3 regions of the Mesorhizobium sp. LMG17149 genome follow, and region 3 is predicted to be linked to each of the others. Evidence: riboswitches for the same ligand, from Rfam matches in the RefSeq annotation. Region 3 holds a riboswitch; each other region holds the start of a gene.

Evidence for each region. A riboswitch is a leader RNA that binds a small molecule or an ion and turns the genes downstream of it on or off. The one in region 3 is predicted to bind cobalamin.
Region 1: linked by a shared signal. The riboswitch ahead of NP945_RS13630 (aromatic ring-hydroxylating dioxygenase subunit alpha) and the one ahead of NP945_RS03440 (ABC transporter ATP-binding protein) in region 3 are both predicted to bind cobalamin.
Region 2: linked by a shared signal. The riboswitch ahead of NP945_RS23585 (CbtB domain-containing protein) and the one ahead of NP945_RS03440 (ABC transporter ATP-binding protein) in region 3 are both predicted to bind cobalamin.

What each region holds. Positions count from the first base shown of each region.
Region 1 is NZ_JANIFL010000005.1:302,544-312,085, reverse strand. It holds gene NP945_RS13655 (alpha-glucosidase family protein) at 1-280, shown strand, start outside; gene NP945_RS13650 (ABC transporter ATP-binding protein) at 305-1,417, shown strand; gene NP945_RS13645 (DUF680 domain-containing protein) at 1,495-1,731, opposite strand; gene NP945_RS13640 (DUF680 domain-containing protein) at 1,799-1,999, opposite strand; gene NP945_RS13635 (DUF680 domain-containing protein) at 2,071-2,268, opposite strand; cobalamin riboswitch at 2,778-2,980, shown strand; gene NP945_RS13630 (aromatic ring-hydroxylating dioxygenase subunit alpha) at 3,095-4,342, shown strand; gene NP945_RS13625 (hybrid-cluster NAD(P)-dependent oxidoreductase) at 4,368-5,468, shown strand; gene NP945_RS13620 (PqqD family protein) at 5,598-6,029, shown strand; gene NP945_RS13615 (serine kinase) at 6,079-7,128, shown strand; gene NP945_RS13610 (glycosyltransferase family A protein) at 7,125-7,877, shown strand; gene NP945_RS13605 (glycosyltransferase) at 7,933-8,685, shown strand; gene NP945_RS13600 (glycosyltransferase family A protein) at 8,685-9,362, shown strand; gene NP945_RS13595 (nucleotidyltransferase family protein) at 9,359-9,542, shown strand, end outside.
Region 2 is NZ_JANIFL010000010.1:214,943-224,484, forward strand. It holds gene cobD (threonine-phosphate decarboxylase CobD) at 1-275, opposite strand, end outside; gene cbiB (adenosylcobinamide-phosphate synthase CbiB) at 274-1,242, shown strand; gene cobO (cob(I)yrinic acid a,c-diamide adenosyltransferase) at 1,283-1,897, opposite strand; gene cobU (bifunctional adenosylcobinamide kinase/adenosylcobinamide-phosphate guanylyltransferase) at 1,899-2,414, opposite strand; gene NP945_RS23580 (CbtA family protein) at 2,407-3,198, opposite strand; gene NP945_RS23585 (CbtB domain-containing protein) at 3,214-3,393, opposite strand; cobalamin riboswitch at 3,429-3,626, opposite strand; gene NP945_RS23590 (MFS transporter) at 3,692-4,891, opposite strand; gene NP945_RS23595 (heparan-alpha-glucosaminide N-acetyltransferase) at 5,114-6,112, shown strand; gene NP945_RS23600 (isoprenylcysteine carboxylmethyltransferase family protein) at 6,109-6,585, shown strand; gene NP945_RS23605 (MerR family DNA-binding transcriptional regulator) at 6,902-7,288, opposite strand; gene mgtE (magnesium transporter) at 7,446-8,864, opposite strand; tRNA gene NP945_RS23615 (tRNA-Leu) at 9,055-9,139, opposite strand; gene lipB (lipoyl(octanoyl) transferase LipB) at 9,375-9,542, shown strand, end outside.
Region 3 is NZ_JANIFL010000002.1:34,650-44,191, reverse strand. It holds gene NP945_RS03455 (D-arabinono-1,4-lactone oxidase) at 1-185, shown strand, start outside; gene NP945_RS03450 (DSD1 family PLP-dependent enzyme) at 185-1,324, shown strand; gene NP945_RS03445 (AraC family transcriptional regulator) at 1,329-2,162, opposite strand; cobalamin riboswitch at 2,418-2,625, shown strand; gene NP945_RS03440 (ABC transporter ATP-binding protein) at 2,787-3,575, shown strand; gene NP945_RS03435 (ABC transporter substrate-binding protein) at 3,625-4,572, shown strand; gene NP945_RS03430 (iron ABC transporter permease) at 4,708-5,694, shown strand; gene NP945_RS03425 (metal ABC transporter permease) at 5,719-6,567, opposite strand; gene NP945_RS03420 (metal ABC transporter permease) at 6,567-7,427, opposite strand; gene NP945_RS03415 (manganese/iron ABC transporter ATP-binding protein) at 7,424-8,284, opposite strand; gene NP945_RS03410 (metal ABC transporter substrate-binding protein) at 8,371-9,315, opposite strand; gene NP945_RS03405 (Fur family transcriptional regulator) at 9,460-9,542, shown strand, end outside.

The DNA of each region.
Region 1 (9,542 bases), on a different contig from region 3:
CGAGCACTACCGGCGCTTTCTCACCTTCCGGCGTGCCCATCCGGCGCTCGCCAAGGGCGACATCACCTTCATCGAAAGTGAGGGCGACACCGTCGCCTTCACGCGCCGCGCAGGCAACGAGCAGATCGTCTGCGTCTTCAATCTGGGAGCCGGGCCGGCCAAGGTTGACCTTGGCGGCCGATCGCTGCAACCTCTGCCCGGGCACGGATTTTCGGGGCAGGCGAACAGCGGTTCCATCGAGCTTGGCGGCTACGGCGCCTGGTTCGGGCGTCTCGACTGAATTCCAATCACTGGAGGAAACCAAATGGCCGATGTCACGCTAAGACAAGTGAAGAAGTCCTACGGCAATCTGAACATTCTCCACGGCATCGACCTCGATATTAAGTCGGGCGAGTTCATCGTCTTCGTCGGCCCGTCGGGCTGCGGCAAGTCGACATTGCTGAGATCGATCGCCGGGCTCGAGGAAATCACCTCCGGCGAGCTCAGAATAGCCGGCGAAGTGGTGAACGACGTGCCGCCGTCGAAACGGGGCATCGCCATGGTGTTCCAGTCCTACGCGCTCTACCCGCACATGACCGTCTACGACAACATGGCGTTCTCGATGAAGATCGGCAAAGAGAACAAGGCCGAGATCGACCGCCGCGTGCGTCAGGCCGCCGAGATCCTGCAGCTGACCAAATATCTCGACCGCCTGCCCAAGGCGATGTCGGGCGGCCAGCGCCAGCGCGTCGCCATCGGCCGGGCCATCGTGCGCAATCCGAAGGTGTTCCTGTTCGACGAGCCGCTTTCGAACCTTGATGCGGCGCTGCGAGTCGCCACCCGCATCGAAATCGCCAAGCTCAAGGAATCGATGCCCAACACGACGATGATCTACGTCACCCACGACCAGGTCGAGGCGATGACGCTCGCCGACCGCATCGTGGTGCTCAAGGACGGCCATATCGAGCAGGTCGGCACGCCGATGGACCTCTACAAGAAGCCCGGCAATCTGTTCGTTGCGCAATTCATCGGCTCGCCGGCCATGAATATCCTGCCCGCAACCATCGACAAATCAGGCAATCCGACCGTCGTCAGCCATGTCGGCGGACGCAAGGCAACCGTGCCGATCGCGACGCCGGCTTCGGCAAAGGGCGCTGCGGTGAGTTTTGGCGTGCGGCCGGAGGACCTGATCATCGCCAGCGGCGCGGACTATCTGTTCGAGGGGACGGTCGACTATGTCGAGCAGCTCGGCGAGGTGCAGCTGGTCTATGTCGACATCGGTCGCGCCGACCTGCCGCTGGTGACCAAGCTGCCCGGCAATGTCGAGGTCAAGCGCGGTTCGACATTGCGGCTGAGCGCCAATGGCGAGGACCTGCATATCTTCGACACCGATGGGCGGTCGTTTGCCCTTCATGAGGCTGAAGCGAAGGCGGCCTGACGCAGGACCGCGTCTTGGACGCAAAAAGAGCGGCGGGCCAGGCCCGCCACTCTTTTGTTGAAGATCAGCTTCGGCTGTTAACGGCCAAAGAGATTCCGGTCGCTGCCCTGAGGGGCGGACTTCTCTACGTCGCCCGACGAATTGAGCAGCTTCTCGACGAGGCCACCGCTGTTGCGGACCGAGCTCGTATGCGCGCTGTCAACCGAGGTAACCGCAGGCTGATTGGCGCCGTTGGAGCCAAAGTTGTCGCTGCCGGCGAAGGCACTGCCGGTGATGGCCAGAACGGCGGCGGCAGCAATAAGGATCTTGTTCATTTTAGTCTCCTGAATTCTGGATTTCGCCAGACGGCAGACACAGCTGCCGTCGCTTGCGAAATTGGTTTTAGCGACCGAAGAGGTTACGGTCGCTGCCCTGAGCGGGTGTCTCGGCAGCCGGTTCCGAGGTCTTGGTGGAAGCCGTGTACGACTGGTCCACAGCGGCGGCAGGCTGGTTGGCGCCGTTCGAACCGTAGTTGTCGCTGCCCGCGAAAGCGCTGCCGGTGATGGCCAGAACGGCGGCGGCAGCAATGAGGATCTTGTTCATCTTAAATACTCCTGAATGTCTGAATTTCGCCAGGGCAGCGGGCGAGCCCGCCGTCGACTGGGAATCGGCTGTTAGTTGTTGCCGAAGAGGTTGTGGTCAGCACCCTGGGCAGGCGCCTGAGCAGCCGGTTCCGACTTCTTGGTCGAAGCGGTGTACGAGCTGTCGACAGCAGTGGCTGCCGCGGCGTTCGAACCGTAGTGGTCGCTACCAGCGAAGGCGCTGCCGGAAATCGCCAGAAGGGCTGCGGCAGTGAGAATGATCTTTTTCATTTTTGTACTCCAGTATCGTCTTTTTCCGTCCGTCTAGCGGCGTGTCTTGGAAATGAAATCGCGTCGTTCGGACAGCCCCGATGTGGGAGGGCAACCCCGCCTTTTCCAATCACGAAGTTGTTCCGTGTGGACCATGAATCCACACCTTGAAATTGTGCCAGGGGAATCTAGAGATACATTTTTCTTCTTTATATCAGCATGTTAAGTTTAACCAGCCGATGGATCACTGACTGTTTCAAAGGCCCGGCGTTCACACCGTCCTGCACGCACCGTCAACAGAAACGAACCGTTCGGTTCGATTTTAGGTCAAGCTAATAGTCACTTTTCGAAACCGTTAACCTTTTTTGACCCCCGCCAAGGGTCGGATTCGGGAAGATCGCAGCCGGCAAATGGCCGCCCGGGAGGCGGGATTTCGGCCCGCGACGATCTGCGGTGACGTTTCGCATGCCGTGTCGCGCCGCATGGATACGATGTCGTTTTCATGCCGACGGCGCGCCAGCGATCGTGGTTAGATCATACCCATCTCAGGTGCCGCTTCGTGACGACGAGGCGGAGAATTGGGAAGCCGGTCAGAATCCGGCGCTGCCCCCGCAACGGTGGTGGAGTTCAAGTCGCAACGGGAGACCACTGGGCAACTGCCTGGGAAGGTGTCGCGATGGTCCGCAAGGACAACTCCAGAGCCCGGAAACCAGCCCGAGATTTTTAGACTCGACTGATCGCGGTGGGCGGTCAAGAGGTGGATAGCGCTGTCCGGCACCTAGCCGGCCTGCGTTTCAATCCTTCCTCCATCACCACCAGTTCAGTCCTTAGAAACTGAGGACAGGACATGGATACCCGCAACGACATGCTGAGGCTCCTGAAGGGGCGCCGGCAAGGCTTTTCGCTGGAGCAGCCCTTCTACACCGATCCAGACTACTTCAAGCTCGACATGGAGCTGATCTGGTATCGCGACTGGCTGTTCATCGGCCATGATTGCGAACTGCCGAAGCCGGGCAGCTACATCACCGTGCAGATCGGCGACTATCCGGTCGTCCTTGTCCGCGACCAGCAAGGCAAGATCAACGCCTTCCACAATTCCTGCCGCCATCGCGGCAGCCGCGTGTGCAACGCGGAAAAGGGTACGGCGGCAAAGCTCGTCTGCCCCTATCATCAGTGGACCTATGAGCTGGACGGCCGCCTGCTGTTTGCCCGCCAGATGGCCGACGGTTTCGACAAGAGTGATTTCGGCCTGAAGCCGGTCGCCTGCGAGAGCGTCGGCGGCTACATCTTCATCTGCCTGGCCAGGGAGCCGGCGGATTTCGCGCCGATGCGGGCGATGATCGAACCTTATCTTTTGCCGCACCGTTTGCGTGAGGCAAAGATCGCCTTTGAGAGCACGATCATCGAGAAGGGCAACTGGAAGCTGGTCTGGGAAAACAACCGCGAGTGCTACCACTGCGTCGCCAATCACCCCGAACTGTGCAAGACCTTCCCCGAGGCTCCGACCGTGACCGGCGTCCAAGGCGCCGACAGCGACCCTGAAATGGTCGCGCACTGGGCCAGATGCGAGGCATCAGGCTTGCCGAGCAAATTCCGCATCGATCCGGCAGGGCAGTACCGCGCCACCCGCGCGCCGCTGCTGCGCGATGCCGTCAGCTACACCATGACGGGAAAACGGGCGGTCCAGAAGAACCTGTCCGACAGCGTTTCAACCGACCGCATCGGCTCCTTGCTGCTCTACCACTATCCGACCACCTGGAACCATATCCTCGGCGACCACGCCGTCACCTTCCGCGTGCTGCCGATCAGTGCCACGGAAACCGCGGTGACGACGAAATGGCTCGTCCACAAGGATGCGGTCGAAGGCGTCGACTACGACCTCGCTGAGCTCACCCATGTCTGGACCGAGACCAACGACCAGGACCGCCGCATCGTCGAGGAAAACGCCTTCGGCATCCTGTCGCCGGCCTACGAACCAGGCCCCTATTCGGAGCTGCATGAGGGCGGCGTGATCCAGTTCGTCGAGTGGTACGCGTCGTTCATCGGGCCGCGCCTTGCCGAAGGCGGCCGGCCGGCCCTGCGCAGCGTCGCCTAGCTCAGGGGACAAGAGGATGAATGCGATGACGGACCTTGGCCTCTATCGCCATCTCGACCAGATGACGCCCTGGAACGACCGGCTGCAGGTGCTGGAAGTGATCGGCGTCAGCGACGAAGCGCCGGACGTGAAGACCTTCACCTTCCGCTCCGACAACCAGACCTGGTTCCGCTACAAGCCGGGCCAGTTCGTGACGCTGGAACTGCCGACATTGGACGGGCCGCTGATGCGCACCTACACGCTGTCGTCCTCGCCGTCGCGGCCATTCTCGATCGCGGTGACGGTCAAGGCGCAGGCGGGCAGCACCGGCACGCGCTGGATGTTCGACCATCTGACGCCGGGCTCGCACGTCAAGGCCTATGGGCCGACCGGTGATTTTTCGCTGCATAGCCACCCGGCGGCCAAATATCTGTTCATTTCGGCGGGCTCCGGCGTGACGCCGATGATGTCGATGCTGCGCTGGTTGAACGACTGTGCGCCATGGACAGATGTCGGCTTCGTCAACTGTGCGCGCCGCCCGGAAGAGATCATTTTCCGCAAGGAACTCGAGCTGCTCGGCAGCCGCATGCCCGGCCTGTCGCTCGGCTTCATGATCGAGGAGCGGTCGAGCCGCGAGGGCTGGTTCGGCCATATGGGCCGCATCGACGCGATCCGGCTGCCATTGCTGGCGCCCGATTTCCGCGAGCGCGAGATTTTCTGCTGCGGCCCCGATCCCTTCATGCGCGCCGTGCGCGGCATGCTGGACGCCGCCGGCTTCGACATGGCGAAATACCATCAGGAAAGCTTTGCTGCGCCTGCCGTGGAGGAAATCCCGGCGCCGTTCTCGCCGCTGGCGGAGGACGGCGCTGCTGCTGCCGTCGAGGCCGTGACACCTATCCGGTTTTCGCTTTCCGATGTCGATGCCGAATGCGTCGCCGGCCAGACCGTGCTGCAGACGGCACGCGCCTCTGGGGTGCGGATTCCCGCCGCCTGCGAGTTCGGCCTGTGCGGCACCTGCAAGGTGAGGAAGGTCGCGGGCGATGTCGAGATGAGTCACAATGGCGGCATCCTCGATCACGAAATCGAGGACGGCTTTATCCTCGCCTGTTGCTCGAAGCCGCTTTCGGCGCTTGAAATCGAAGCGTGACCGGCTGCGCTCCCCCGGAGCCTGCGCCATCTTGCCAAAAACCCTGCAAATGGTTAGACGCCTGCAACGGTGGGGTTGACCGTAAGGCCCGAAGATCATCTCCGCGGCCTGCTCGGCGGGGGAGCAAACATGCGACAATCCGGCATATATGCCATTGCCAGCAAGGATATCGTCTTTGAATCCTTCGACGGCGAAGCCGTCGTTCTTGACCTGACCACGGGCAAATATTTCGGCTTCTCTGATTCAGGCAGCAGACTTTGGGATGCACTGTCGTCCGGCGTGCCTGCCTCCGAACTGGTCGGCGCCGCGACCGGAATTGGCGCCCTCGATGCCGCCGCGATTGACGGCTTTGTTTCACAATTGCTCGAATTCGGTTTGCTGGCGGCCGTAACCGATGGCGTGGCAAGACAGGCTCCAAGCGAATTGCTGGCTCAGCTCGCCGCTGCCAGAGAGCCCCTCAAGGTCGACATCCATGACGATCTCGCCGATCTCATTGTCGTCGACCCCATCCACGAGGTCGAGGAGCCCCTCGGCTGGCCCGCGGTGAAGCAGGCCAACTGAAGCGCCCATCAGGTTCTCGTTGCCGGACAGCTCCGGAACAGGCAGGCCCATGCCGAACGTCACTCTCGAAAACTTGGTTGACTACGCACGTCATGTCCTGGCGCAAGCAGAGAGCAGCGCCGAGCATTATCCACTGACCCGCAAGGCGAGCTTGCCGCATCTGGATCTGACCGCGCATGTCAGCCCCGGCGCGTTGGCGGATGCCGTCGCTCATGGCTTTGTCAGTGCTCCGGGCAACCGAACGCCTGCCGACATCTGCCGCGTCTTCGTCGCACATCCCGGCATAGACGACATCGCGGCACCGGTCAGTTGGGGCCAGGGGCCCTTCACGCAGCATGGCTTCGCCACCCGGCTGGCGGAGGCCGGATTGCGCGGCAACCATTTTCACGACCTGGATTTCTGGCAGTTCTATGATCCGCAACGTCGCGTTGGCGTGCAATTGATGGCTTCGGCCGATGCCTTTCCACCGTGGGAGCCGGGAGCGCCGCTGCGGGCTTTCCTGCATTGGGAATATGCGGCACGCGGCATGCGGCTGGCCCATGCGGGGACGCTCGGGACTAAGGGCAGGGGCGTGCTGCTGGCCGGCGCGGGCGGGGCCGGGAAATCCGGAACCGTCGCCGCCGGCCTCCTCAACGGACTGGACAGCGTCGGCGACGACTATGTGCTGGTCGACCTCTCCAACGGCGTGACTGCCCGCCCACTGTTTTCAACACTCAAGCAGGATCCCCAGGGGTTCGTTCGGCTTGGGCTGAAGCATCGGCTGAAAGCGCATGGTCCGCTCAACTGGCAAGGCAAGCATGCTTTTCACATTGATGACATCGCGCCTCGGCCGGTGCCCGAAACTCTGGACATCATCGCGCTGCTGGTGCCACATATCGGCGGAGGCGAGGCAAGTTCGATCGTGCCGGTGTCGCGCAGGGATGCCATGATTGCCTTGGCGCCGTCGGGCATAGCGCAGATGCCGGGCGAGCGGGAGAGCGGCTTTCGCTTCTTCAGCGATCTGACCCGCCTGCTGCCGTGCTATCGTCTGTCGCTGGGGACGCAGCCACAGGAGATAGCCGGTACGATTGCGGACTTTCTCACGCGGGGCGCTTCGTGAAACTGAGCGTGATAATGCCCGTCTACAACCGTGAGCGCTATGTCGTTTCGGCATTGCGCTCGCTGGTGCGGCAGCGGGACGCCGCCGATCTCGACATCATCGTCATCGACGACGGCTCGACCGACGGCTCTGCTGAGGCCGTGCGCTCGATGATGCGCGAAAACGCCTGCATCCGACTGTTCCAGCAATCCAACATGGGCGTAGCCAGGGCGCGCAACGCCGGGCTGCGGCAACTGCCGCCGGATGCGGAGTTCGTTTCGTTTCTGGATTCTGACGACATCTCGCTGGCCGGACGGTTCAAGAAGGACCTCGCGCGCTTCAGAGCAGACCCCGGGCTCGAGCTAACCTACTCGCTGATGACGCTGGTTGATCGGATTGACGATGAGCGGCTGAAACCGGCAGTCGCCAGCCGCACGATGACGCTTCGGGGAATTTCGCTGAGCGCCGCCGTGTTCAGCAGAGGGCTTGTCGACCGGACGGGCGAGTTCGATGAGGATTTCGAGCAGGCTGAGGATACCGACTATCTGCTGCGCGTTTTCGAGGCGGGACCGAACTACGAATTGTTGGACGCCGTCGCGATCTACTACCGACGCCATGCCGGAAATGTCACCAAGGAACATAGCGGCAGGGTCCGCAACCACTTGCGTGCAATCCACAAGTCGATGCGGCGGCGCAAGGCCGATCCGGCACGGCGAGAGGTCCAAGGAATCTTCGAATTGAAGAGTCCCACCGATTGGCGGATGCTATGATGCTCGACACAATCAAGTCGGATCAGCCAAGCCCGGAATGCTGCCGGAGACGCCCATGAAGCTGAGCGTCATCATGCCGGTCTACAATCGCGAACAATTCGTTGGCCTCGCGCTGCGCTCGCTGCTCAGGCAGCGCGAAGACATCGATCTCGACATCATCGTCATCGACGATGGGTCGACCGATGGTTCGGCAGCCGTCGTACGGTCGTTGATCGACGAGGCCCCGTGCATTCGTCTTTTCCAGCAGAGCAATGGCGGCGTCACAAAGGCGCGCAATGCCGGGCTGAAGCAGTTGCTGCCGCAGACCGGCCTGGTGTCGTTTCTCGATTCGGACGACATCTCCCCGACGGGGCGCTTCAAGGCGGATCTCGCCTGCTTCGGAGAAGATCCTGGCCTGGACCTGACCTATTCGCGCATGACGCTGGTCGACAAGATAGATGGCGAGACGCTGGAGCCGGCCGCCGACAGCCACTCCATCACCGTGCGAGGGATCCACCTGTCCGCCGGGATCTTTGCGCGAAACCTCATCGAGCGCACCGGAGGTTTCGACGAGGATTTCAAACAGGCCGAGGACACCGACTATCTTTTGCGTATCTTTGAGAGCCAGACAAAATACGTTATGCCCGATACGGTGGCTCTCTACTACAGACGTCATCCCGGCAACATGACCAAGGAAGCCGATGTGCCCTTTCGCGAGTTCATGCGCGCCATTCACAAGTCGATGAAGCGTCGTAAGGCCGACCCCAACTTGCGCCGAGTGGAGGGAATCTTCGACTTCAAGGATCTCGCGCAGTGGCGGTTCCTTTGATGGCAGCCTACGGCGTCGTCATTCCGGCTTTCAACGCGGCCGCCACCATCGGCGCGGCCCTGAACTCCGTCCTGGCCCAGACGGCAAGGGCGGAGGCCGTCGTCGTGGTCGATGACGGTTCGACCGACGATACGGTTGCGGTGATCGATGCGATGAACTTGCCGGTGACGGTGCTGCGACAGGACAATGCCGGACCTGGCAGCGCAACGACCCGTGGCATTGCGGCACTCTCGACGCCGCTCATCGCGACGCTCGATGCCGACGATTTGTGGTTGGCGGACAAGATCGAAAAGCAGCTGGTCCATCTCGACCGTCATCCCGGGACAACGGGCGTCTTTACGCATTGGCGGACGTTTCGCGGCGACAGCCCCGATTTGCCCGATGCGACCAGTGGAGCTGGCTGGTCGCGCACGACGATGATGATCCGCCAAGAGGTGGTGCAGAGCGTCGGTCCCATCATCGACCCACCAGGCGGTCGCGGCGAGATGATCGACTGGATCGCCCGGGTTCGTGAGGCAGGCTTTGCCCTTGCCATGCTCGACGACGTGCTTGCATTGCGCCGCATCCGTCCGGGCAGCCTTTCCTACGGCCGCGATCCGGCACGCGACCGGGGCTACCTCCAGGTCGCAAGGCTCGCCATGCAGCGGCGAGCCCAGAACAAGGCAGGTTCCAGTTGAACGCCACGCCCGTTCGCCGCATCGGCCGCCGCTTCCCGGACTATGGCTGGTCGTGGCCCACCGGCCAGCTGGACCTGTTGCTGAAGGCGGCGCTGCTCTCCGATGAGGACGCAGCCGCTGCCTGTGCCGCGCGCTGGCTGGACGAGAACGACATCGATCTCGTCTCGTTTCGAGAACATC
Region 2 (9,542 bases), on a different contig from region 3:
ACGCGCGGCAACAGGATCTGCGTGCCCGGTGCCGCCACGATGTTGGCTGGCGACGGCGCCCCATAGGCACTGGCAGCGATCTCTGTCAGCTCACGCGTGCGCGCGGCTTCCGGCAACCGCGACAGCGAGGTGGCGGGCAGGTCGAAAAGCGGGTAGGAGTGCGGATTGATACCGGTCGAGAGGTCGACGAATGGCAGCAGGGCGTTGGGGAAAAGCGCCCTCGCGCGGCCAAGACTTCCACCATGGTCCACAACCGCCCCATTAAGAAGCTTCATGTCAGTCCTGATCGCTTTCCTGTCATTGGCCGTCGAATTCGCCCTCGGTTACCCCGATTGGCTGTTTCGCGCCATCGGCCATCCGGTGACGTGGTTCGGCAGGCTGATATCCTTTCTCGACCGCAGGCTCAACCGCGCCACTGATCCCGACGCGCTGCGTCGCAAGCGTGGTGTCCAGGCGCTGCTGGTCATCGTGCTGGTGCCGGCGATAATTGGCCTGGGCGTGCAGATCCTGTTCTGGTTCGTTCCCATGGGCCTCGTCATCACGGCCCTTCTGGCAACGTCGCTTCTGTCGCAGAAGAGCCTCTATGAGCATGTCGAGGCTGTGGCGGACGCGCTCGACACCGGTGGCCTCGCTCTGGCCCGCCTTGCCGTTTCGCGAATCGTCGGCCGCGACCCTGAAACGCTCGACAGGGCCGGCGTCTGCCGCGCCGCGATCGAGAGCCTGGCTGAGAATTTCTCCGACGGCATCGTCGCCCCCGCCTTCTGGACCGGCGTCGGCGGCCTGGCCGGCGGCGCCGCCTACAAGGCCGCCAACACCGCCGATTCGATGATCGGCCACCGCACCCCGCGCCACGAGGCCTTCGGCTGGGCGGCGGCGCGCTTCGACGACTGGATCAATCTGCCGGCGTCGCGGCTGACGGCGCTGCTGATCGTGCTGGCGGCGTTCTTCGTCAAAGGCGCTGATGCGAAAAATGCCTGGCATGCGGTGTGGCGCGACGCGAAAAAACACCGCTCACCCAATGCCGGCTGGCCGGAAGCGGCGATGGCCGGTGCGCTCGGCCTGGCGCTCGCCGGGCCGCGCAGCTACGGCGGCGTGCTCGTGGACGACGTCTTCATGGGCGAAGGTGGGCGGCGCGAGGCCGACAGCGTCGACATAAGGCGAGCGCTGAAACTCTATCGCATCGCCGACTATCTGCTGATCGCGCTGTTCGGGTTGGTTTCGGTCGTTGTCATCGTGGCGTGATCTACTTCACCCTCCCCCTTGTGGGGAGGGTAAGAAACGCTCAGAACTCGATCCCCTGCTGCGCTTTCACGCCTGCGGAAAAATGGTGCTTGGTCACGCCCATTTCGGTGACGAGGTCGGCCGCCTCGATCAGCGCCGGCTTGGCGTTGCGGCCGGTGACCACGACATGCAGGCCCTCACGCCGCGCCTTCAACGCCGCAACCACTTTGTCGAGGTCGAGATAGTCGTAGCGCAGCGCAATGTTCAGTTCGTCGAGCACCAGCAGGCTGATCGACGGATCGGCCATCAGCTCAAGCACCTTGGCCCACGCGGCTTCGGCGGCGGCGATGTCGCGCTTCAGGTCCTGCGTTTCCCAGGTGAACCCCTCGCCCATCGCGTGCCAGACAACGCGGTCGCCGAAGGCGGCGAAGGCGTCCTTCTCGCCGGTGTGCCACTTGCCCTTGATGAACTGGACGACCCCGACGCGCTTGCCGTAGCCGAGCATGCGCAGCGCCAGGCCAAAGGCGGCGGTGGTCTTTCCCTTGCCCGGTCCGGTGTTGACGATGAGCAAGCCCTTCTCGACCGTCTTGCTCGCCACCTCGGCATCCTGCACAGCCTTGCGCTTGGCCATCTTGGCGCGGTGGCGTTCTTCGTCCCTATTGTCGATGTCGGTCATGTCATTTCACCTTGAGCGGCAGCCCTGCCACCATCAGCAGCACCATGTCGGCGACGGCGGCGACCTGCTGGTTGAGCCGGCCGGCGGCATCACGAAACCGGCGCGCCAGTGCATTGTCCGGCACGATACCTTGGCCGACTTCATTGGACACCACGAACCAGGGCCCGCGCGGCCGCGACAGCACCTCCGCCAATCGCCGGCATTCCAGCTCGAAATCGTGTTCAGCCAGCATGTGGTTGGTCAGCCACAGCGTCAGGCAGTCGACAAGCACCGGCCGATCCTCCGGCAAGGCGGCAAGCGTACCGGAGAGATCGAGCGGTGCGTCGATGGTCGTCCAGCCTTCGCCGCGCCGCGATCGGTGCAACGCGATGCGTTCATGCATCTCGTCATCATAGGCTTGCGCCGTGGCGATATAGGTCCAGGGCGGCGGCAAGGCGGTCGCCAAAATTTCGGCGTGCGCGCTCTTGCCGGAGCGCGCACCGCCGATGAGGAAGGTCAGTGTCTTGCGATCAGGCAAAGCTGTCGCGCAGGCTGGTCGCGGTGCCGGTGAAGCGGCCACGCACCACACCGACGACGGCGCCGAGCACCAGCCAGAACACCAGATTGGTCACGGTCACCGCCACCACGAACTGGTGATGCAGCCCTTCCGGAATCGCCGTCTCGTAACTGCCGGGCTGCGGCGCACCGACAACATGCGGCGCGACGATCAGCAGGACGGCAAGGATCGCCAGCGGCAGCGACTTGCGGAACGCGATCAGGCCGAGACCGGCGGCGGTCGCCGCCACCGTCGCCCACCACCAGATCTGGCGCTGGGTGAGATCGGCGGCCGGCATGGCCGGCAGTTCCGGCGGCAGGCCGAGGCCAGGCGCCAGCGTGAACACGGCGAAGCCGGCCAGGCCCCAGAACACGCCCTGGCGCCAGCCACCGATGCCGCCGGCGAATTCGGAGACCGCGACCAGGATCAAGGCGAAGCCGATGCCGGTGACAATGTTGGCAAGCACGCTGAAGGCGAAACGCTCGAAACCATCTGCCGGCGCCCAGCCTTCGTCTGCCGGAGCGGCTTCCGCCGCCGGGGCAGCAGAGCTCATGGCATCTCCCGCCGGTGCAGTTGTGCTCATGGCATTGCTATCCGTTGCGGCCGGAGCGGCATGGTCATGGTGATGCCCGCCGCCCGCCTGTTCGTAGACTTCCGCCTTCAGGATCAGCGGCACGGTGGCATAGGCTTGCAGGCAGGCGAGGACGACGCCGGCCACGAGCCCTGCGATCGCCGCGATGAACACGACGTTGCGAAACAGGTTCATGATGTCAGCCCCTCGTCAGTGGCAGGGAAACGCCATCGAATGGCGATAGTCGTGAGCCGCATTGTGGACCGCATCGATATGCGAGAAGCCGACAAAGCCCATCACGAAAACGCCGAGCAGCGCGGCAAGAGCGAGCTGCATGAAGCGCGACTGCGAGGAGACGGAGGTGCCGAGGGAGACGGAAGCGGTAGTCATGTCTTGTCCTTTCGCCCTCCACCCGAGGGCATCGAAGTCAGTTTCCTGTCGCCGGCAGGTCTCCTGGCTCACGGATCAGCGTCCTTCCCCACCTTCCCGAAGAAAAAATCCTCAGTGGTTTATGGAGAGGACTACCGCACACAGTTGCGGGGGCAGCCACGGCATTGGGCGAAATTCGCCCTCACCGCATTCCCTCTTGGCTCCAAAATGGAACCGGCGACAGCGGTGACTATAGGCAGAATCCTCGCTTCCGGCAAACCAAATTCCGCCGGTGACCATTGCGAATGCGCCATGAAGGTCAAAGTGATTTCGGCAGATAGCGCCACGTCACAAAGCCGCAGACCGCCGCCAGCAGACCGAGCGTGACGAACACCGAGCCCAGGCCGAAGAAGGCCAGCGCCACCGAATAGACCAGCGGCGGCGTCAACTCGGAAAAGTCGAGATAGGTGCGGTAGACCGCTGCCATCTGAGATCTTTCATAGGAGCGCACCGAGCGCATGAAGGCGGTCGAGCCGAGGGCGTCGAGCGCAATGGTGAAGAAGGCACCGCAGAGCAGGAAGGCGCCGGTAAGCAGCGGCACGGTTTCGCCGACGAAGCCCGCCGCCAAAAGCGCGGCCGACATGGCGAAATAGGCGAATGTCATGGTCCCGCGGCCACCAAAGCGCTTTCCTGCCTTGCCCCAGAAAATCGCCATGAACAACAGCGCGTTGCCGGCCGAAACCAGCAGGCCGCCGGCCAGCTTGCCCTCACCTGTGATGACCATGAACAACGGCCCATAGACGAAGAACGTCGTCCAGAAGCAGGAGCGGCCGAAGGCGATCAGCCAAGCCAGCCTGAGCCTGGGCTGCGCCACGAAGCGGCCGATATTGGCGAGCGGATTGACGGGGCGCGTCTTGCCCGGACGGATAGACTGGTTGTCGCCGAGGCGGTAGGTCCAGAACAGCGCCAGCAGGGCAAACGCGAACACCGCGACCGCACCATGCGCGGCATAGATGCCGAAGCGCGTGTAGAGGAAGATGCCGAGCGTCGGCCCACCGGTCCAGGCCAGCATCGACCACGCCATGCGCAGCGATTCGGCCTGCATGAAGTCGGTCTTGCGGATGTGGTCCATGATGTAGAGATTGAGCGTGATCGACAGCGCGCTGGCGCCCATCACCCGGCACAGCATGCCGGCCAGTTGCCCGGCAAGCGTGTCGGTGACGAAGAACAGCGAGCCGACGGCCAGCAGGCAGGCGCCTGATGTGTAGACCCAGCGCCGGGCAAAACGGCGGATCAGCATCGGCATGAACAATGTCACCGACAGGCCGAGCATCGCCACGACTGTGTAGAGCATCGACACGATCTGCTCGTTGTGCAGGATCTCGTAGGCCTGGATCGGGATGACGCTCGACACCGTGGCACGGGCGAAGGATTCGACCGCATAGAGCGACGCGAAGGTGCGCGCGTCCGCGGCCTTGAGAGCCGGCAGCCAGATCGGATGGCGCACATGGGTGGACATTGCTTTCCCCGAAGCAGATTCACCGGGTCAAATCTGACGTGGCGATCCCAGCGCCAATAAGAGGAAACCGACGCGCATCCGGCAAAAGCGAAGCCGGCCAAAGGCTTCCCTGCACTGGCCCAATGCCGCGGCTGATCCGGGTTGTCGGCAGAGTTGCCGGTCTTCTTTTGTCCGGGGCAACCGTGATAGTCCTCCAGCGGGGCTGAATCAGAATGCGAGACCATGAGCATCCAAACGCCGACCGCACCCGTTCCGGATCGACCAAAGCGCATCGTCGCCATCGACATCGTGCGCGGCATCGCGCTGATCGCCATGGCGAGCTACCATTTCACCTGGGATCTGGAGTTCTTCGGCTACACCGATCCCGGCCTGACCGCCTTCGGCTGGTGGAAGATCTACGCGCGTTGCATCGCTTCGACTTTCCTGTTCCTGGTCGGCGTCAGTCTGTACCTCGCCCATGGCCGACAAATCCGCTGGAACGGCTTCTGGAAGCGGTTCGCCATGGTCGCGGGAGCCGCGATCGCGATATCGGTCGTCACCCGTATCGCCACGCCGGATGGATTCATCTTCTTCGGCATCTTGCACGAGATCGCGCTGGCCAGCCTGCTCGGCCTCGCCTTTCTGCGGCTGCCGGCACTGCTGACGCTTGTCGTCGCCGCGCTCGTCATCGCGGCGCCTGTCTATCTGCGCCTCGAGGCGTTCGATCACCCATGGCTGTGGTGGGTCGGCCTGTCGGCGAACAATCCACGCTCCAACGACTACGTTCCGTTGTTTCCATGGTTCGGCGCCGTGCTTGCGGGCATCGCGATGACGAAACTCGCCGCCGGTTCAGGCGTACTTGCCCGGCTTGCCGAATTGGCGCCCGGTCGCTGGGCCAACCCGCTGGTCTTTATCGGCCGGCACAGCCTGGCGTTCTACCTGATCCACCAGCCATTGCTGATCGGCTGCATGTGGCTGTTCTCGCAGATCATGCCGGCACAGGTCGAAACCCCGCAGGTGAATTTCCTCAAAACCTGCCAGCTGTCCTGCGAGCAGTCGCGCGACACCGAGTTCTGTACGAGCTACTGTGTCTGCATGCTCGATACGCTCGAGGGCGAGGCAACGCTTGATCGGCTCTACAACAACGATCAGACTGCGGAATGGAAGACGCATCTGTCCGATCTCGCCGGCATGTGTACCGCCAAGACCGACAGCAAGTTGATGGAGGAAGAGGTCAAATGACCGAGAACCAGCCTAAGCCGGGGCTCATACCGTGGCCGCCGCTGATCTACACCGCCGCCATCGCCATCAGCATCGCGCTGGGCCTGCTCTATCCCCTGCCCTGGATCGGTGACCTCCTGGGCGATATTCTTTTCGCCACCGGCTGGGTGGCGCTGTTTGCCGTCGCCGCGCTCTGGGTCACCGCGATCCGCACCATGGTCCGCGCCAAGACCACGCTGAACCCGAACGCTGTGCCCGATCACCTGGTCACCACGGGTCCCTTCGGCATCACCCGCAATCCGATGTATCTGGCCAACACCCTGCTGTTGATCGGGGTCGCCTTTGTCTCGGGCATCGTGTGGTTCCTGCCGCTCGCATTCATCGCCGCCTATGCCACGCAGAAAATGGCGATCGAAGGCGAGGAAAAGGTGCTGGCGGCAAAATTCGGCAAGAAGTACCGCGACTACGCCAAACGCGTGCGCCGCTGGATCTGAGCTGGCGCCCCTGGTTTCCATCGCGGAGAGGTTTGACAGGTGCACACTTCGGCGATTAGCCTAAGTCTTGCGAACTTCGTCATCCTAGGGCGAAGCAGGAGCGCAGCTCCGTCGCGGAGACCCTAGGATCCATGCCGTGACCTCGGTCGAGGAGTGCAGCGGAGCAAAGTTCTGCGCCGTCGCGGTGCATTGCAGTCATGGCATGGATCCTAGGGTCTGCGCCGCGTCGCTACGCTCCTTGCTCCGCCCTAGGATGACGAAGGAATAGACGTCTCCGCTAATTCCGAACGCTAACGCGCGACAGAATCCAGTCCGCTCAGGTATTCACGCCAAGCTCAACCAGCCGCTCCACACAAGATTCCTCGGCCTGGTCGAGTTCAGCCAGCGTCTCCTCGAGATCGCGGCGCTTCTGCCGGAGATCCTCGCGCTTTTCCTCGATGCGCTTGATCATCAGGTTGAGCTGGCCGACTTCGCCGGGCGGCTCCTTGTACATCTGGATGATCTCGCGGATTTCGTTGATCGAGAAGCCAAGCCTCTTGCCGCGCATGATCTGACGGATGAGGTGCCGGTCGGAGGGGCGAAACAGCCGCGTGCGGCCACGCCGCACCGGCTGCACCAGCCCTTCGTCCTCGTAAAAGCGCAGCGTCCGCGTCGACACGTCGAACTCGCGGGTCAACTCGGTGATCGAATAATATTCTCGCATTGCCACTCCCGCACGCCGAAACCAAGGGGCGATCGCCATGCCGGCGTCGCCCTTATGTCCCGAACCAAAACCCATGCCATGCCGGAATCGACATGGCGCCCCGCGCAAGCCTCGCATGGCATTTACGTAAAAGTCAATTAAGCCAAAAGGCGTGCCTTCAGGGCACACCGAACCACCACGTAGCTATGCCGAGAAATGCAAAGAAGCCGACGACGTCGGTAACCGTGGTGACAAAAACTGCCGAAGCGACCGCCGGATCGACCTTGAAACGATCGAGCAGCAGCGGGATCAGGATGCCGGCCAGGGCGGCCACGAACATGTTGATGATCATCGCCGCCGCGATGATGCCGCCCAGATTGGGGTCACGGAACCAGGCTGCCGCAACGATGCCGATCAGGATGGCGAAGACGATGCCGTTGATGAAGCCGACACCCATCTCGCGGCGAATGATGCGGCCGGCATTGTAGATGTCGAGATCCCTGGTCGCCAACGCCCGCACGGTGACGGTCATGGTTTGCGAGCCGGCATTGCCGCCCATGCCGGCGACGATCGGCATCAGCACCGCCAGTGCGACGATATGTTCGATCGTGCGGTCGAACAGACTGATCACCGACGCCGCCAGGAACGCGGTCAGAAGGTTGATCAGCAACCACGGAACGCGTGAGCGCGAGGTCGAAAAGATGCTGTCGGAAAGCTCCTCGTCGCCGACGCCGCCCATGCGCATCAAGTCTTCTTCGGCCTCCTGCTGTATGACGTCGACAACATCGTCGATGGTCAGAACGCCAACCAGCCGTTCGTTCTCGTCGACGACTGCGGCCGACAAAAGATCGTACTGCTCGAATTCCCGTGCAGCCTCTTCCTGGTCCATGGTGGCCGGAATGGCGTGCCGCGTCTCGTGCATCACTTCCTCGACCTTGACCGAACGTTTGGTGCGCAGGATCTGGTCGAGGTCGATGGCGCCGAGCAGCTTGAAGCTCGGATCGATGACGAAGATCTGGCTGAAGCGCTCGGGCAGATTCTGGTCGTCGCGCATGTAGTCGATGGTCTGGCCGATCGTCCAGAACGGCGGCACCGCGACGAACTCGGTCTGCATGCGGCGGCCGGCCGTCTCTTCGGGATAGTCGAGCGAGCGGCGCAGTCTGATCCGCTCGGTGAACGGCAGCTGCGACAGGATCTCGTCCTGATCCTCCTTCTCGAGGTCTTCGAGAATGTAGACGGCGTCGTCGGAATCGAGCTCCTGTACCGCCTGCGCGATCTGCGCATTGGGCAGACTGTCGACGATCTCCATACGGATCGCCTCGTCGACCTCGGTCAGCGAGGAGAAGTCGAAATCGGCGCCCAGGAGCTCGACCAGCGCGTGGCGCTGTTCGGGATGCAGCGCCTCGAGCAGGTCGCCGAGTTCCGACTGGTGCAGGTCGTCGACTTCATGCTTGAGGGTCAGCGTGTCGCGGTCGGCGATCGCCGCGCCAATCCGCGCCAGGAAGGACGAAAGCACGGCGCCGTCCTCGCCATAGATGTCGGCGTGGTGCTCCTCGGCGGCCCTGGCGCCAATCGTCCGTTCGTGCTCGCCTTCCACCAGCGCCTCCCGCCACAAGAATCCCGGAAAAGGTGCAAATCAGGTCTAGAGCATCGGACCCAAAGGGGAAACCGGTTTTGGGAGAATCCGACGCTCAAAAAGAAAGTGGCGTAAAGCGCGGGAATATCAAACGAAATGCGCCCGGCCCGCAGCGGGCGGAGCTTGCACAATCGGGATCTGGGAAGGAAAATGGTGCGGTCGAGAAGACTCGAACTTCCACGGGTTGCCCCACAGCGACCTCAACGCTGCGCGTCTACCAATTCCGCCACGACCGCACGTGGTAGAGCCGGAACCGACCGGCTCGCGGCGTGTAGCAAATCGTTTCCGGCGAAACAAGTGCACGGCAAGCAATAATGTCAGGCGATTGGCATAATGCTCCACAGGGTCCGAACGCAGCGCCGGAACTGGACGTTTGCGCCTGATATCGCCATATGGAAGGCAAGTTGATGTCACCCAAAGGTGCGAGGCGGTTTTGGGACGCGACATGCATAAGCGAAAAGACGATACGCCATGCCCGAACGCAGCCAGATCGCCACGTCGTTCCTGCCGCTCCCCGGTTCAGCACCGGTCGAATGGCTGATCGAGCCCGGCCTTACCGCCTATCCCGAAGCACTTGCCTTCATGGAGGCGCGCGCCGAGGCGATCCGCAGCGGCGCTGCCGGCGAAATGGTCTGGCTG
Region 3 (9,542 bases):
CGGCAGAGCCGATCTTCCGCAGATATGGCGGCAGGCCGCATTGGGGCAAGATGCACAGCCTGAAAGCGGCGGATCTGAAAAAGCTCTACCCGCGCTGGGACGATGCCATGGCGGTGCGCCGCGACATCGATCCGCAAAACCGCTTCGTCTCCCCCTACATGGCCGGCTTGTTCGGCATCGAATGATGAGCACCTATTTTTCCACCCTCTCGGATGCGCTGAAGGAAGCCGGCATCTTCCAACCCTGCCTGCTGCTCGATCGCGACCGGCTGGACGGCAATATTGCCCTGGTGAAGGGCAGACTCTATCCCGGGCTGGCGGTGCGGCTGGTCGACAAATCGCTCGCCTGCCTGCCGCTGCTTGCGTATATCGGCAAGGCGCTTGGCAGTGAGCGCTTCATGACCTTCCACCCGCCGATCAGCGAGGCGGTGCTGAAGGCGTTCCCGGATGCCGATCTGCTCTACGGCAAGCCGATGCCGATCGGCGCGGCAAGGGCGGCGCTGGTGAAAGCCGATACCGACTGGTCGCACGTCTGCTGGCTGGTCGACAGCGAGGAGAGACAGGCGGAATATGGCGCGCTGGCAGACGAACTCGGCATCGGCCTGCGCATCGCTTTCGAGATCGATGTCGGGCTGCATCGCGGCGGGTTCGCCAGTCCTGAGGCCTTGTCGAAGGCGTTGAGCGCGTTGCCGGCCCGGCTGCATTGCGAAGGCGTCATGGCCTACGAGGCGCATGCGCCGCTCATTCCCGGTCTTTTCGGCGGACCGGCAAAGGCATTGGCCAAGGCGTCGGCGCAGGCCTCGGCGTTCGTCGCCTGTCTCGGCGCCGACCAGCGCCGCATCCTGAACATCGGCGGCAGCAAGACCGCGCTGCTTCATCATGGCGGCGCGGCCAATGAGGTCTCGATGGGCTCGGCCTTTGTGCTGCCCAGCGACTTCGATACGCCAGGCCTCGACGGCTTCCAGCCGGCGGCCTTCATCGCCACGCCGATCCTGAAAATGGTCGAGCCGATGCTGCCCGGCCCGCCGGCCGTCACTCGCCTGCTGCAGGCGCTCGGCCGGTTCCCGCGCAAGGGTTGCTACCTCTATGGCGGCAAGTGGATGGCCGAGCCGGTCTTCCCAGAAGGCATGAAGGCGAACGGGCTGCTCGGCCTGTCCTCCAACCAGCAATTCATGGGCTTGCCCGCCGACGCGACCGCAAAGCCCGGCGACTACGCGTTTCTAAGGCCGACGCAGAGCGAAGCCGTGCTGCAGCAGTTCGGGTCGATCGCGGTGTTTTCCGGCGGCCGGATCGCCGATCGCTGGCCGGCGTTGCCGATGGCCTGACCGACTACGCCTTCACCGGTATCCAGATCTCCAGCCCGCCCTTGCCGCTGCGCGGGTCGAATTCGGGGCCGTAGCGTTCGAATTCCGGCGCGTCCGCGATCTCATGCCCGGAGGCCGGCAGCCATTTGTTCCAGATCGTGTTGACCGTCCGGCGGATGGTCGAGATGTGTTCGCGGTGGGCAAAGACCGCATATTTCTGCGCCGGCACCCGCACCCGGTAGAAGTCCCTGGGCAGGTCGGAGAAGTCAGACACTTCGACGCCGGCGATGTAGTCGAAATTGCCGGCATCGTCGCCGTTGACGCAGACGCCATAGGCGACGTCGCCGGTCTCGCCCGGAATGTTGCCGATATAGGGGCCGAAGCGCTGCCACTGCATCGGGATGGCGGCGCTGGTTTCGCAGCTGTAGCGTTCGCCGAGGCCGGCGATCAGGAACGGCCGGCTGGTCTCGAAACGCGGCGGTTCGAGATTGGTGAGGAGGGACTGGTCCATCAGGATCGGCTCCACGAGGTCGAGCTTGTCGAGTGTGCCCTGCGCGCGCACCAGTTCCGGCGTGGTGCCGAACTGATCGCGGAAGGCACGGGTGAACGCCTCATGCGAGTTGTAGCCGGCGTCGAGCGCGACGGCGAGGATGTCGGGCGCCCCGCCCGCCAGCTTGCGCGCCGCCTCGGTCAGCCGGCGTGAGCGCATGTAGCCCATCACCGACCGGCCGGTGGCGGCGCCGAAGGCGCGCGTCACATGAAAACGCGACACGCCGCTGCTTTGCGCGACATCATCAAGCGAGATCGCCTCCGGCAGATGGCTTTCGACGAACCACAGCGCTTTCTCGGTCGGGTCCATTTTCTCCTCGCATTGGCCAGATCATCCTGCCGTTTCCTGGCGCGGCCAGTTTGATCGAAATTGCGCATCCCGTGCAATCTGCGCCGATGCCGGTCGCCATCCGGCCAACCGCCCCATGAGCTTTCGCTTGACAGCGACCGGCGTCATCTCTTAGGTATGTTATATTATTACATAAAGAGAGCATGCGATGCCTGTTTCCCTTAGCTGGCCCACCACTCCGTCCGAGAAATCCATTGCGAAGCGATCGGCGCAAATCTACGCTGAAGCGGTGATGGTCCCCGAGTCGAAAGGCGAGGGGTGAAAAGGGAACACGGTGAGGCCTGCTCAGGTCGAGACCGTGGCTGCCCCCGCAACTGTAAGCGGCGAGCAAAATCCGTGAATGCCACTGGCCGGCAAGGCTGGGAAGGCTGGATGGCGCAACGACCCGTGAGCCAGGAGACCTGCCATCACTGAGTTGACCGGACGGGGTGTGCCGGGAGGAAACGCGAATCCCGGTCTTGTCGGCCGGTTCGCCAGCTTCCTTCCGTCGCCAGTTTTGGAAAGTGACGGAAAGTTGGACGGCTCCATCCATCGCATCGTCGTATATACGCTTTGCCGTCCCGGCAAGCCGGCGGGCAGCAGCCGATGACCGTAGCGCTTCTCGAAGCCCGTGACCTCTGCGTCACGGCGAATGGGCGGGATCTGGTTCAGGCGGTCAGCTTCTCGGTGGCCGCCGGCGATCGCCTTGCCATCATCGGTCCCAACGGCGCCGGCAAGACGACGCTGCTGCGCATGCTGTCGGGCATGCTGCGTCCGAGCTCCGGCGAGGTGAAGCTCGGCGGGCGCCGCCTGGACAGGATTTCAGCCGCCGAACGGGCGCTGCACATTGCCGTGGTCGGCCAGACCGACCAGCCCGATCCGCGGCTGGCGGTGATCGACTATGTCGAGCTTGGCCGGGTTCCGCACGCCGGGCTGCGGCGTAGGAGCGAGGAGCGCGAGATCGTCGTCGATGCACTGCGCCGGACCGGCCTGCTGCCGCTATTTGGCCGCACCATCGGCTCGCTGTCGGGCGGCGAGCGCCAGCGCGCCCAACTTGCGCGCGCCATCGCCCAGCAGCCAAAAATCCTGTTCCTCGACGAGCCGACCAACCATCTCGACCCGCGTGCCCGCGGCGAACTGCTCGACCTCGTGGCAGGCTTCGAGATGACGGTGATCGCGGTGCTGCACGATCTGGCGCTGGTGGCACCGTTCGCCACCAGGGTGGCGGTGATGAACCATGCCCGTCTGCAAGCGCTCGCCGCACCGCGCGAAGCGCTGACCCAAAAGCTGATCCGCGAGATTTTCGGCATCGATGTGCTGCGTCTGCGCCATCCGACCGAAGACCGCGAACTGACGGTGTTCGATGTGCCGAACCGTGCCGCGCCGCCGACGTGATTGAAGCCATTTCGTAGTCGACCCAATCCCATCCACAAGGAGCAAACCCGTGAAACGCCTGGCCCTTTCGCTTGTCCTCTCGCTGCTGGCCTCGACAGCCCTGGCCTTCCCGGTCACGGTCGACAGCTGCGGCAAGCCGCTGACCTTCGATGCACCGCCGAAGCGCGCCGTCATCCAGGATCTCAACATGGCCGAGATGGCTTTCGCGCTGAAACTGCAGCCGTCGATCGTCGGCCTGACCGGCATCACCGGATGGTACAAGGTGGGTCCCGAATTCAAGGCCGAGCAGGGTTCGATCCCGGAACTGGCGCCGAAATATCCGACGCTCGAAAACCTCGTCGCGGTCGAGCCGGATTTCTTCTTCGCCGGCTGGTATTACGGCATGAAGCCGGGCGGCGAGGTGACACCCGATACGCTTGCCCCGCACGGCATCAAGACGCTGGTGCTGACGGAAAGCTGCGTCCATCTCGACAAGAGCCGTCCAGCCGCCTCGATGGACCTGCTCTATGGCGACGTCGAAAAGCTGGGCAAGATCTTCGGCAAGGAGGCCGAGGCGGAGAAGCTTGTTGCCGGCTGGAAGACGCGGCTCGCCGACATCACCGCCAAGGTCGGCAACGGCAAGGCAACGCGAGTGTTTCTCTATGATTCCGGCGAGGACAAACCGTTCACCGCAGGCAAGTTCGCCATCCCCAGCGCCATGATATCAGCCGCCGGCGGCGACAACATCATGGCCGACATGGACACCAGCTGGGGCAACATGGACTGGGAAACGGTGGCGTCGCGCAATCCGCAATTCCTCATCCTGCTCGATTACCAGGATGGCGGCGGCTACAAGAAGCTGCTCGATTTCCTGAAGGTCCATCCGGCCATGAAAGAGACGGACGCGGTCAAGAACGAGCGCTTCGTCGCCCTGCGCTATGCCGAACTGACACCCGGACCCGCCAATATCGAAGCGATCGACAAAATCGCCAAGGCCATGCATCCGGAAGCGTTTTGATGCCTGTCGCCCAAAAGTGCGCAGCGGTTTTGGGGCAACGACATGCATGAGCAAAAGATCCTGGAAGTGCGTCGCACGCGTCCTGACAGACACGACGCATTTCCAGGTTTGCGCCATCCGGCATTCGCACTGGCCATGCTGGTGGGAGCGGCGGCGATCGCTGCTCTCGCATTGCTGTCGATCGCCTATGGCTCGACGCTGATCCCGCTGACCGACGTTGTTGCAGCACTTGGCCGCGCAATCGGCTTCAGTGGGCACGACGTGTCCGGGCCGGTCGGCAAGATCGTCGTCGACCTGCGGCTGCCGCGCACGGTCCTGGCCATCTGCGTCGGGGCCGGTCTCGGCGTCGTCGGTGCGCTGCTGCAGACGGTGACCCGCAACGACCTTGCCGACCCGTTCCTGTTCGGCCTGTCGTCGGGCGCCGCCGCGGGTGCGGTTTCCGTCATCACCGTCTTCGGAGACAGTTTCGGCATCTGGACATTGCCGGTCGCGGCCTTCACCGGCGGCATATTGGCTGCCGGTGTCGTCCTGCTGCTGGTTGCGCGGGTGAGGGGGCAAGGCCCGGAGCGGCTGATCCTTGCCGGCCTTGCCGTGTCCTTCATGTTCACCGCCTTGACCAATTATCTTGTCTTTGCCGGCGACCAGCGCGCCGCGCACTCCGTGCTGTTCTGGACCATGGGTGGGCTCGGCCTGGCGCGCTGGGACAATATCTGGCTCGGCGCCTTGGGTGCGGGCACTATCCTGGCTTACGCGCTGTGGAACCACCGCCGGCTCGATGCTTTCCTGGCCGGCGAAAACGCCGCCGAAAGCCTGGGCGTGCCGGTGGCGTGGATGCGAAGGATGACCTTTCTCGTCGCCGCCTTCTCGACGGCGATCCTGGTCTCGGTCGCCGGCGTCATCGGCTTCGTCGGGCTGATGATCCCGCATCTGTCGCGGCCGCTGGCGGGCCCCTTGCACCTGCGCCTGGTTGCCAGCTGCGCCGTGTTCGGCGCGGTGCTGTTGCTGGCCAGCGACCTTCTGGCCCGAACGCTGCTGCCGCCGCAGGAACTGCCGATCGGCATCATCACCAGCTCGGTCGGCGCGTTCTTCGTCGTCACCATGCTCATCCGCAACCGGCTTTAAGCGTGGCCTCGGTCAGGGTCGCGATTACTCTCCCGAAATGCCCAGTTGCACCTGTTGCTTTGGGCGCTTCGACTGGAACAGGGCAAGCAAAAAAACGCCGGCCTGAACCACGACGATGGTCGGACCCGTGGCTGCGTCGATGTGATAGCTGAGGATCGTTCCCACGACGCTCGACCCGATGGCGGCCGCGGCAGCAATGGCGAGCATGCGCTCAAAGCTCTTCGTCAAAAGAAAGCCGATCGCTCCCGGCGCGATCAGCATGGCGATGACAAGGATGATCCCGACAGCCTTCAGCGAAGCCACGATGGTCAACGCGAGCAGCGTCAACAGCCCGAAATGCAGCAGGTTGACGGGTAGGCCGATCGCGCGGGCATGGGCCGGATCGAAACAATAAAGCAGCAGATCCTTGCGTTTTGCCAGAACGATGAGGATCGCCGGCACGACGATGACCGCCGCCTCGATCACGTCGCGCCACTGGACGCCGAGCATGTTGCCGAACAGGATATGATTGAGATGCTGGTCGGTCTCGACCTTGACGAACAGAACCAGGCCAAACGCGAACATGCCTGAGAAGACGATGCCCATGACTGCGTCCTCCTTGATCCGGCTGTGCTGCTTGAGGTAGCCCGTCGCCAGCGCGCAGCCAAGCCCTGCCACGAATGCGCCGAAGGCAAGCGGGATCCCGGCGATATAGGCGAGCACAATACCCGGAAGCACGGCATGCGAAACGGCGTCGCCCATGAGCGACCAGCCCTTCAGGACGAGATAGCAGGACAACACCGCGCAGATGGCGCCGACCAGAATGGCGACGGCGAGACCGCGACGCATGAATTCGTGGCTGAGCGGTTCGGCGATCCAGGACCAGATTGTCATCATGACGCGACCTGGGATGCGGCACGTGCCGCCCGGCGCGCGGCGAGACGGCCATGTTTGGGTGCGAAGACGAAGGCAGTCAGAAAGACCACGGTCTGCAGCACCACGATCAGTCCGCCAGTCGCGCCATCGAGAAAGAAGCTGAGATAGGCGCCGACCGCGCTCGTCGCCGCGCCGATCGCCATCGCGAGCAGGATCATGACGCCGAACCGATCGGTAAGCAGGTAGGCGGTGGCGCCAGGCGTTACCACCATCGCGATCACGAGGATCGCGCCGACGGTCTGGAGCGCGGCGACGATGCAGGCGCTGAGCAGCACGAAGAACAGGACCCGCAGCCGCCACGGATTCAGGCCGACGCCGCGCGCATGGTTCTCATCGAAGAACACCAGCATCATATCCTTCCATCGAAGCCCCAATACAGCCAGCGAAACCGCTGCGATGAGGATGACCTGGGTTACATCCTCGTCGGAGATTGCGAGGATGTTGCCGAGTACGATGGACTGGATGTTTACGGAGGTCGGACTGATCGACGCAATCAGCAGCCCGCCAGCGAACAGCGTTGTAAAGACAAGGCCGATCACGGCGTCTTCGCGAAGTTGCGTCACGCGCCGCACCAAGGTGATGCCGAGTGCGGCGATGAGGCCGGAGGCGAATGCGCCGGCGGCATAGGGAAGGGCCAGCATGTAGGCGGCCGCAACGCCCGGCACCACCGAGTGGGCAAGCGCGTCGCCCATCAGGGCCCAGCCCTTGAGTATGAGATAGCAGGACAGGAACGCGCAGACCATGCCGACCAGGGCGCTGACCCAGATGGCCTTGGCCATGTAGTTGTAGGTGAAGGGTTCCAGCAGGATGTCAATCACGGGGCTGGCGATCCGCTGTCGGGCTTCATCATCTTCTCTTGATCGCGCTCGCCGTAGAGCACCAGAGGACGCTCGTCATCGGTCAGCACGGTCAGGTGGCGAGCATCGGGGTCGTCATGAAGGTCGGCGCCGCCGAGGCGTAGATGCCTCAGCACGCCGCCAAAAGCTTTCGCAAGATTGGCTTGCGTAAACGTTGTCTCTGTCGGTCCGGAGGCCAGCACCGTCTTGTTGAAGATGACGACATGGTCGCAGAAATTGACGATGCTGCCGAGATTGTGCGTCGACACCAACATCAGCTTGCCGTCGTCGCGCATCGACCGAAGGAGATCGATGATCGCTGCTTCGGTCTGCACGTCGACGCCGGTGAACGGCTCGTCGAGCAGGATGATCTCGCCGCCCTGCGCCAGAGCGCGCGCCAGGAACACGCGCTTCTTCTGGCCGCCGCTCAGTTCGCCGATCTGGCGCTTGCGAAAATCGGTCATGCCGACCCGTTCCAGCGCCGCGTCGACCGCCATGCGATCGGCTCTACCTGGGATACGCAGAAAATTCATGTGGCCATAGCGGCCCATCATGACGACATCTTCCACCAGCACCGGAAAGTTCCAGTCGACATCCTCGCTCTGCGGCACATACGCTACTAGGCCGCGCTTCAGCGCTGCGTGGACCGGCAATCCGGCGATAAGCACTGTTCCGGTCGACGGCGTCAGGAAGCCCATCAGCGCCTTGAACAGCGTCGATTTGCCGGAGCCGTTGACGCCGACCAGCGCGCAGATGGTGGAGGCGCCGAGTCTGAAAGAGGCGGAATGTACGGCCGTGACCCCGCTTGAATAGCTGACGGTGACGTCGTCCACGTCGATGGAGGCAACGACCCGGCCGCTACCGGTCGATGTTCGATCATGGCTGCCCTGGACACTGTCCGGAGCGAGCGCGGTGCGAACCCCGGTCACCCGCCGAACCCCTGGACGATCGTCTCGACGGTGGTTTCGAGAAGCTTCAGATAGGTCGGAACCGGGCCGTCTTCCTCGCTCAGCGAATCGACGTAGAGAATGCCTCCATAGGTGGCTCCGGTTTCGCGCGCGACTTGCTTGGCCGCCTTGTCGGAAATGGTGCTTTCGCTGAACACCACTGGAATCTTGTTCTCGCGCACCAGGTCGATGAGCTTGCGCGCCTGTTGCGGAGTGCCTTGCTGGTCGGCGTTGATCGGCCACAGATAGGCTTCGCGCAGATCGAAGTCGCGTGCCAGGTAGCTGAAAGCGCCTTCGCTTGTAACCAGCCAGCGTTGGTCCGTGGGGATCGCCGACAGGCGCTTGCGCATGGGCTCGTCGATTGCCTTGATCTTTTCCGAATAGGCCGCGGCATTGGCGGCATAGACCTGGGCGTTTGCCGGATCCGCCTTGGACAGCGCCTTGCGGATGTTCTCGACATAGATGAGGGCGTTCTTCGGCGACATCCACGCATGCGGATTGGGCTTGCCTTCGTAGGGCCCCTCCTTGATCCCCATCGGCTCGACACCGTCCGTGACGACGGCGCTCGGCACGTTCTTCACGTTGTCGAAGAATTTCTCGAACCAGCGTTCGAGGTTCATGCCGTTCCAGAGCACGAGGTCGGCCGATTGCGCCTTCACCACGTCGAGCGGCGTCGGCTGATAGTCGTGGATTTCGGCGCCGGGCTTGGTCACCGACTCTACGATTGCCGCGGTCCCGGCTACGTTTTGCGCGATATCCTGGATGATCGTGAACGTCGTCACGACGCGCAGAACCTTCCCTGCCGCAGGCTGGGTCTCCTGTGCCATGACCGGAACGAGGCTCGCCGTCGCAAAACCGATGGCCACAAGGCCGCCAAGCGCCCGCAGCATCGTCCTGCGGGTTGGGGAAGCAGAAACAGTCATCGGATGCCTTTCGACTGGAGTTGATCGTCGCCCATGCGCTGCTCACGTCATGCTAATGCGTTTGATTTGCATCTAATATTGCAGTTGCAACTGATTTGCAAGTAGCTAATTGCAGTCGCGTGGCAACGCGGCTAAGTATGGCGGATGAAAGCGGATAACGACCTTTTCGAGCGATTCCGGAGCAATTTGAAAGCCGCCGGTGTCCGGATGACCGAACAACGCAAGGT